DNA from 2 places in the Streptomyces sp. NPDC018693 genome. Region 1 is predicted to be linked to the other one. Evidence: predicted binding sites of a transcription regulator. Region 1 holds the regulator's gene; the other holds the start of a gene.

Region 1 (4,031 bases):
TGCCTACGGTCTCGCGGACCTGGGCGAGCAGGGAGAGCAGCCCGATGCCGGCGCAGTCGTTCTCGGGGTTGTCGCGGTGGGTGCCCTGGTGGCCGCCGGCCTCCCCGCCCTGCACGATCACCGCATCGGCACCGGACCGCTCCACGGCGCGGGCCTCCTCGGCGGTGGTGGCGGTGACCAGGGTGAACGTGCCGGCCCGGTGCAGGGAGTCGATGACGTCCCGGCTCGGCACGCCGAAGTGGAAGGAGACCACCGGTACCGGGTTGTCGAGCAGCACGGCGAGCTTGGCGTCGTAGCCGTCGTCCCGCCCGCTGTCCGGGTCGCCCAGCTCGGTCTCGTACCAGCCGGCCTCACCGGCGAGCTGGTGGGCGTAGACCTCGACGGCACCGGACTCCGCATACTCCGGCTGCGGCATGAAGACGTTGACTCCGAAGGGGCGTCCGGTCAGGCTCCGCAGCTGCTTGATCTCCTGGTACATCCCGTCGGCGGTCTTGTACCCGGCGGCCAGGAATCCGAGCCCGCCCGCCTCACTGACGGCGGCGGCGAGCGGAGGCAGGGAGACACCGCCCGCCATGGGGGCCTGCACGATCGGCAGGGGGAACAGATCGGTCAGTGCGGAGGACATGACCGCATGTTGTCACGTCCCCCGCACGGCACCGAACCCGGGCTTCCATTGGCATAGACCGGTGACACAGCCCGATGGCACGGACCGCCTGGCCCGTGGAACGCGTCCACACCAGCTCCGCGTCAGCGCCCGTTGAACGCGTCCTTCAACCGAGAGAAGAGCCCCTGCTGTCCAGGCTGGAACTGCCCCTGCGGCCGTTCCTCGCCGCGTAGCTTCGCCAGCTCTCGCAGGAGGCGCTCCTGTTCGGGGTCGAGCTTGGTGGGAGTCTGGACCTCGACGTGGACGATGAGGTCGCCGCGTCCGCCGCCCCGCAGATGGGTGACACCGCGGCCGTGCAGCGGGATCGACTGGCCGGACTGGGTGCCGGGCCGGATGTCGACCTCCTCCATGCCGTCCAGGGTCTCCAGCGGCACCTTGGTGCCGAGGGCGGCCGCGGTCATCGGGATGGTCACGGTGCAGTGCAGATCGTCGCCGCGCCGCTGGAAGGTCGGGTGGGGCAGCTCATGGATCTCGACGTACAGGTCACCGGCGGGACCACCACCGGGCCCGACCTCGCCCTCGCCGGCCAACTGGATCCGCGTGCCGTTGTCGACACCCGCCGGGATCTTGACCGTGAGGGTACGACGGGACCGTACGCGCCCGTCACCCGCGCACTCCGGGCACGGCGTCGGGACGACGGTGCCGAAGCCCTGGCACTGCGGGCAGGGCCGCGACGTCATGACCTGTCCCAGGAAGGACCGGGTCACCTGCGACACCTCACCGCGGCCGCGGCACATGTCGCACGTCTGCGCGGACGTCCCCGGCGCCGCGCCCTCACCGCTGCAGGTGGAGCAGACGATCGCCGTGTCGACCTGGATGTCCTTGGTCGTGCCGAAGGCGGCCTCGTCGAGGTCGACCTCCAGCCGGATCATCGCGTCCTGGCCCCGCCGCGTCCGCGACCTCGGCCCCCGCTGGGACGCCGTACCGAAGAACGCGTCCATGATGTCGGAGAAGTTGCCGAAGCCACCGGCGCCGAAGCCGCCCGCGCCACCGCCGCCCGACTGCGAGAGCGGGTCGCCGCCGAGGTCGTAGACCTGCTTCTTCTGCGGGTCCGACAGCACCTCGTAGGCGGCGTTGATCTCCTTGAACCGCTCCTGGGTCTTCGGATCTGGGTTGACGTCCGGGTGCAGCTCGCGTGCGAGCCGCCGGAACGCCTTCTTGATCTCATCCTGCGACGCGTCGCGGCGCACGCCGAGAACGGCGTAGTAGTCCGTGGCCACTTACGACTCCGCCAGGATCTGTCCGACGTACCGTGCCACTGCGCGTACCGCTCCCATCGTTCCCGGGTAGTCCATGCGGGTCGGTCCGACCACGCCGAGCTTGGCGACTGCCTCGCCGCCCGAACCGTAGCCGACCGACACCACCGACGTGGAGTTGAGTCCCTCGTAGGCGTTCTCGTGCCCGATGCGCACGGTCATGCCCGAATCTCCCGCCTCGCCCAGGAGCTTGAGGAGCACGACGTGCTCCTCCAGTGCCTCCAGGACGGGCCGGATGGTGAGGGGAAAGTCATGTCCGAAGCGGGTCAGATTGGCGGTGCCGCCGATCATCAGCCGCTCTTCGTTCTCCTCGACGAGCGTCTCCAGCAGTGTGGAGAGCACCGACGAGACAGTGCCGCGGTCCTCGGCCTCGAAGGCGTCCGGCAGGTCCTCCACGAGACGCGGCACGTCCGTGAAGCGGCGGCCGGCGACCCGGCTGTTCAGCCGCGCCCGCAGATCCGCCAGCGAGGTCTCGCCGAACGGTGCCGGGCAGTCGACCATGCGCTGCTCGACCCGGCCGGTGTCGGTGATGAGGACCAGCATCAGCCGCGCCGGCGCCAGCGACAGCAGTTCCACGTGCCGCACCGTGGAGCGGCTCAGCGACGGGTACTGCACGACGGCGACCTGCCGCGTCAGCTGCGCGAGCAGCCGCACGGTCCGCGCCACCACGTCGTCGAGGTCGACGGCGCCGTCGAGGAAGTTCTGGATCGCCCGCCGCTCCGGTGCCGTCATCGGTTTGACACCGGCCAGCTTGTCGACGAACAGCCGGTAGCCCTTGTCGGTCGGGATCCGCCCGGCGCTGGTGTGCGGTTGGGCGATGTATCCCTCGTCCTCCAGGGCCGCCATGTCGTTGCGGACCGTGGCGGGGGAGACGCCGAGGTTGTGCCGCTCGGTGAGCGCCTTCGAACCCACCGGCTCCTCGGTGCCGACATAGTCCTGGACGATGGCACGCAGCACCTGGAGCCTTCGTTCGCTCAGCATCGCGCGCACACCTCCAGCGGTCGGTCCCTTGACGTTTCGCCTGGCACTCTTCGCGTGCGAGTGCCAGCGTTCCCCGGCCCAGTGTACGGCGGTGGGGTGCGCACTGGGCAAGGTCGGTCCCGCGGTACGGGTTCGTACAGCTAGCGTCCCGGTATGACAGTGACTTGGGAAGAGCTGGGGTGGGAACGTCTCGCGGCCGGGGTGGGCCGGTGCCGGCTGCCGGGCTGGGACTGTACGGCGGGGCTGGTCGTCGGGGTGGGCGCGGCGCTGCTGATCGACCCGGGGTCGAGCCTGGCGGAGGGGGTGCGGCTGCGGTACGAGGCGGAGGAGCTCACCGGTCACCGTGTGACCCATCTCGCCCTCACCCACCCCCACTTCGACCATGTCCTCGGGGCGGCGGCGTTCGCGGGCGCCGAGGTCTTCGGGGCGGTCGGCCTGGACACGCTGCTGGCGCACGGGGCGGAGGAGCTGCGCTCCGACGCCGTACGCCAGGGCCTCGACGCGGCCCTGGCGGAGGAGGCCGCCGACGCCCTGGTCCGACCCCACCATCTGGTCTCCGGCGAGTGGACGCTCGACCTGGGCGGCGACCGCCAGGTCCTGCTGGCGAACGTGGGCCCGGGCCACACGGCTCACGACCTGGCGATCCTCGTGCCCGGCGATCGGGAGGTCGTCTTCTGCGGCGACCTGGTCGAGGAGTCCGGCGAACCGCAGGCGGGCCCCGACGCCATGCCCGCCCAGTGGCCGGCCGCGCTGGACCGGCTCCTGAAGCTCGGCGGCGAGGACGCGCTGTACGTGCCCGGTCACGGAGCGGTGGTCGACGCGGCGTTCGTACGGCGGCAGCGGGACGAGCTGGCGGCGCGTTTCGGCGTGTCGTAGGTCAGGGCCGACGCCTTCTCCTATCGTCATCCGAATGCGCCAGTACTCCCCCGACCTGACCCCGCCCTGGAAGAAGCCCAAGCCGGTCCCCGAGGTCCCGGCGGAGCCCGGCCTGGTGGTGGAGGAGCCCGGCACCGGCTTCTGCGGCGCGGTGATCCGCTGCGAGGCGGGCACGGTGACGCTGGAGGACCGCTTCGGCAAGCACCGGGTGTTCCCGCTGGAGCCGCGGGGGTTCCTGCTGGAGGGCCGCGTGG
Region 2 (4,031 bases), on a different contig from region 1:
GTACGCCTACTGAAACGCCCGAGGGCGGCACCCCCTTCACAGGGGGTGCCGCCCTCGGTCCGTAGGACGGTTGATCAACCCTTGGGTCGATCAGAAGTCCATGTCACCGCCCGGCATGCCGCCGCCGGCCGGGGCCGCGGCCTTCTCCGGCTTGTCGGCGATGACGGCCTCGGTGGTGAGGAAGAGCGCGGCGATGGAGGCCGCGTTCTGCAGGGCGGAGCGGGTGACCTTGGCGGGGTCGATGATGCCCTCGGCGACGAGGTCGACGTACTCGCCGGTCGCGGCGTTCAGGCCGTGGCCGGGGGTGAGGTTGCGGACCTTCTCCACCACGACGCCGCCCTCGAGGCCGGCGTTGACGGCGATCTGCTTCAGCGGGGCCTCGAGGGCCAGCTTGACGGCGGCGGCACCGGTGGCCTCGTCGCCCTCCAGCTCCAGCTTCTCGAAGACCTGGGACGCCTGCAGCAGGGCCACGCCACCACCGGCGACGATGCCCTCCTCGACGGCGGCCTTCGCGTTGCGGACGGCGTCCTCGATGCGGTGCTTGCGCTCCTTGAGCTCGACCTCGGTGGCGGCACCGGCCTTGATGACCGCGACACCGCCGGCGAGCTTCGCCAGGCGCTCCTGCAGCTTCTCGCGGTCGTAGTCGGAGTCGCTGTTCTCGATCTCGGCGCGGATCTGGTTCACGCGGCCCGCGACCTGCTCGGAGGAGCCGGCGCCGTCGACGATGGTGGTCTCGTCCTTGGTGATGACGACCTTGCGGGCCTTGCCCAGCAGGTCGAGGGTCGTGTTCTCGAGCTTGAGACCGACCTCCTCGGAGATGACCTCGCCGCCGGTGAGGATGGCGATGTCGTTCAGCATCGCCTTGCGGCGGTCGCCGAAGCCCGGGGCCTTGACCGCGACGGACTTGAAGGTGCCGCGGATCTTGTTGACGACCAGGGTCGACAGGGCCTCGCCCTCGACGTCCTCGGCGATGATCAGCAGCGGCTTGCCCGACTGCATGACCTTCTCCAGGAGCGGGAGCAGGTCCTTGACGTTGGCGATCTTGGAGTTCGCGATCAGGATGTACGGGTCGTCGAGGACGGCCTCCATACGCTCCATGTCGGTCGCGAAGTAGGCGGAGATGTAGCCCTTGTCGAAGCGCATGCCCTCGGTGAGCTCGAGCTCAAGACCGAAGGTCTGCGACTCCTCGACGGTGATGACGCCTTCCTTGCCGACCTTGTCCATGGCCTCGGCGATCAGCTCACCGATCTGGGTGTCGGCGGCGGAGATGGAGGCCGTGGAGGCGATCTGCTCCTTGGTCTCGACATCCTTCGCCTGCTCCAGGAGGGCGGCGGAGACGGCCTCGACGGCCTTCTCGATACCGCGCTTCAGGGCCATCGGGTTGGCACCGGCGGCCACGTTGCGCAGGCCCTCGCGGACGAGCGCCTGGGCGAGGACGGTGGCGGTGGTCGTACCGTCGCCGGCGACGTCGTCCGTCTTCTTGGCGACTTCCTTGACCAGCTCGGCGCCGATCTTCTCGTACGGGTCCTCGAGCTCGATCTCCTTGGCGATGGAGACACCATCGTTGGTGATCGTGGGGGCGCCCCACTTCTTCTCGAGGACGACGTTGCGACCCTTGGGGCCGAGCGTCACCTTCACGGCGTCCGCGAGCTGGTTCATGCCGCGCTCGAGGCCGCGCCGCGCCTCCTCGTCGAACGCGATGATCTTGGCCATGTGAAGTGGTCCCTCCAGGACTGGGGGTGATTCCTTCGGACCGCGCCCGCGCCCGCGACGGACGGCTCGCCGGCCTTGTGGTTCCTTGCCCCACCCGGCCTGCGGGCCTCACCGACCCGGTCCTTCGCTGTCACTCTCACCTTCAGAGTGCTAACGCCAATGATTAGCACTCGACCCATGCGAGTGCAAGCGGCTCTCGGAGGTTGCGGCCGGATCAGAGGCGGACGAGAGACGGATGAGAGGCGGATGAGAGGCGGATCGGCCGGTGGCGGACAGGGCGAAGGGCCCCCACCCGGGACGGGTGGGGGCCCTTCGTCGAAAAGAACGTTCAGGCGGTGACGCGAACCATGTCGGCCTGCGGGCCCTTCTGGCCCTGCGAGATCTCGAACTCGACCCGCTGGCCCTCTTCCAGGGTGCGGTAGCCGTCCATCTGAATCGCGCTGTAGTGGACGAAGACGTCCGCACCACCGTCGACCGCGATGAAGCCGTACCCCTTCTCCGCGTTGAACCACTTGACGGTGCCCTGAGCCATGCCTAACTCCCCTATTACTGGCCCTTGCACAGATCCACACTTCGCGGACCCGGGTCAGACCTCACCCCCCAGTCGTTGGGGGCGTGCGCCGGAACGCGTCGACCGCGGCTGAATGTATCTGTCCAACTGCCGTCTGCAACAGGTCAATCGGACGAGAAATCTGGACGCGTCGGGCCCGGAAAGTGGGGTCAATTACCCTGACTTCAGGTCAAGTCGGGCCCCACAAAGGGAACAAAAGCCGCGAAAGAAGCGCGCACTTTGGCTGCTTCTTGACGGGCGTAAGGCAGAAATCAAGGGCCTGCGACCCGGAGGCCGGGGCCGTGTTCCCCAACTGTACCGCGCTCAATCACGCAGAATTGCCCCCTCCGCTTCTCTCACGGAGGGGGCAATTCAGTGAACTCTCGGTAACCTCCGTTACCGAAGGTAATGATCAGCCGCCCGCGACCGCCGGGATGATGGAGACACCGGCGCCGTCGGGGGTCGCCGTCTCCAGGCCCTGCTCGAAACGGACGTCGTCGTCATTGACGTACACGTTCACGAACCGGCGCAGCTTGCCCTGGTCGTCCAGGACCCGGGCCGCGATCCCGGTGTGGTTCTTCTCCAGATCGGCGATGACCTCGGCGAGGGTGGCACCCTCGGCGGCCACCTCGGCCTGACCGCCGGTGTAGGTGCGCAGGATGGTCGGGATGCGGACGGTAACGCTCACTTGAAAACCTCCGGTGGGATGACTTGCCTAGGGGGGCGCGCGATTCAGACGAGGCCGGCGTCCCGGAACGACTCCAGGCTGGGCCGAATGGTCGCGGTGAGCCCCGTGCCCTCCACCGCATCCAGCGTCTTGAGACCATCCCCCGTGTTCAGCACGACCGTGGTCTTCGTCGGGTCCAGCACGCCGTTCTCGATCAGCTTGCGCGTCACGCCGACCGTCACACCGCCGGCGGTCTCCGCGAAGATGCCCTCGGTACGGGCCAGCAGCTTGATCGCGTCGACGACCTGCTCGTCGGTCACGTCCTCCACCGCACCACCGGTACGGCGCGCGATGTCCAGGACGTACGGCCCGTCGGCCGGGTTGCCGATGGCCAGCGACTTGGCGATGGTGTTCGGCTTCTGCGGGCGGACCACGTCGTGGCCCTCCTTGAAGGCCACCGACACCGGCGAGCAGCCCTCGGCCTGCGCGCCGAAGATCTTGTACGGCCTGTCCTCGACGAGCCCCAGCCTGATCAGCTCCTGCAGCCCCTTGTCGATCTTCGTGAGCTGGGAGCCGGAGGCGATCGGGACGACCAGCTGGTCGGGGAGCTGCCAGCCGAGCTGCTCGCAGATCTCGTACGCCAGGGTCTTGGAGCCCTCCGCGTAGTACGGCCGCAGGTTCACGTTGACGAAGCCCCAGCCCTCGCCGGCCGGGTCGCCGATCAGTTCGGAGCAGAAGCGGTTGACGTCGTCGTAGTTGCCCTCGATGCCGACGAGTTCGCCGCCGTAGATCGCGGCCATGACGACCTTGCCCTGCTCCAGGTCGTGCGGGATGAACACGCAGGAGCGGAAGCCGGCGCGGGCGGCGGCGGCGCCGACGGCACCGGCGAGGTTGCCGGTGGAGGAGCACGAGAGGGTGGTGAATCCGAAGGCGCGCGCCGCCTCCAGCGCCTGGGCGACCACGCGGTCCTTGAAGGAGTGCGTCGGGTTGCCGGAGTCGTCCTTCACGTACAGCCCGCCGGTCACGCCCAGCTCGCGCGCCAGGTTGTCGGCCTTGACGAGCTTGGTCCAGCCGGGGTTGAGGTTCGGCTTGTCGGCCACG

The links. Region 1 encodes HrcA, which represses chaperone genes, less so after heat shock. Its sites were predicted from a motif close to TTNGCACTCNGNNNNNCNGAGTGCNAA; they were not measured.
Region 2: a site for HrcA is predicted at 1,877-1,903, ahead of groL (chaperonin GroEL). Genes of this name have one in related genera too.

What each region holds. Positions count from the first base shown of each region.
Region 1 covers NZ_JBIRZZ010000003.1:567,908-571,938, reverse strand. The annotation lists gene ACH5AC_RS10950 (nitronate monooxygenase) at 1-625, opposite strand, end outside; gene dnaJ (molecular chaperone DnaJ) at 748-1,884, opposite strand; gene hrcA (heat-inducible transcriptional repressor HrcA) at 1,885-2,901, opposite strand; gene ACH5AC_RS10935 (MBL fold metallo-hydrolase) at 3,055-3,777, shown strand; gene ACH5AC_RS10930 (DUF3097 domain-containing protein) at 3,812-4,031, shown strand, end outside.
Region 2 covers NZ_JBIRZZ010000009.1:68,798-72,828, reverse strand. The annotation lists gene ACH5AC_RS23405 (Uma2 family endonuclease) at 1-13, shown strand, start outside; gene groL (chaperonin GroEL) at 91-1,713, opposite strand; gene ACH5AC_RS23395 (cold-shock protein) at 2,042-2,245, opposite strand; gene ACH5AC_RS23390 (MoaD/ThiS family protein) at 2,676-2,951, opposite strand; gene thrC (threonine synthase) at 2,996-4,031, opposite strand, start outside.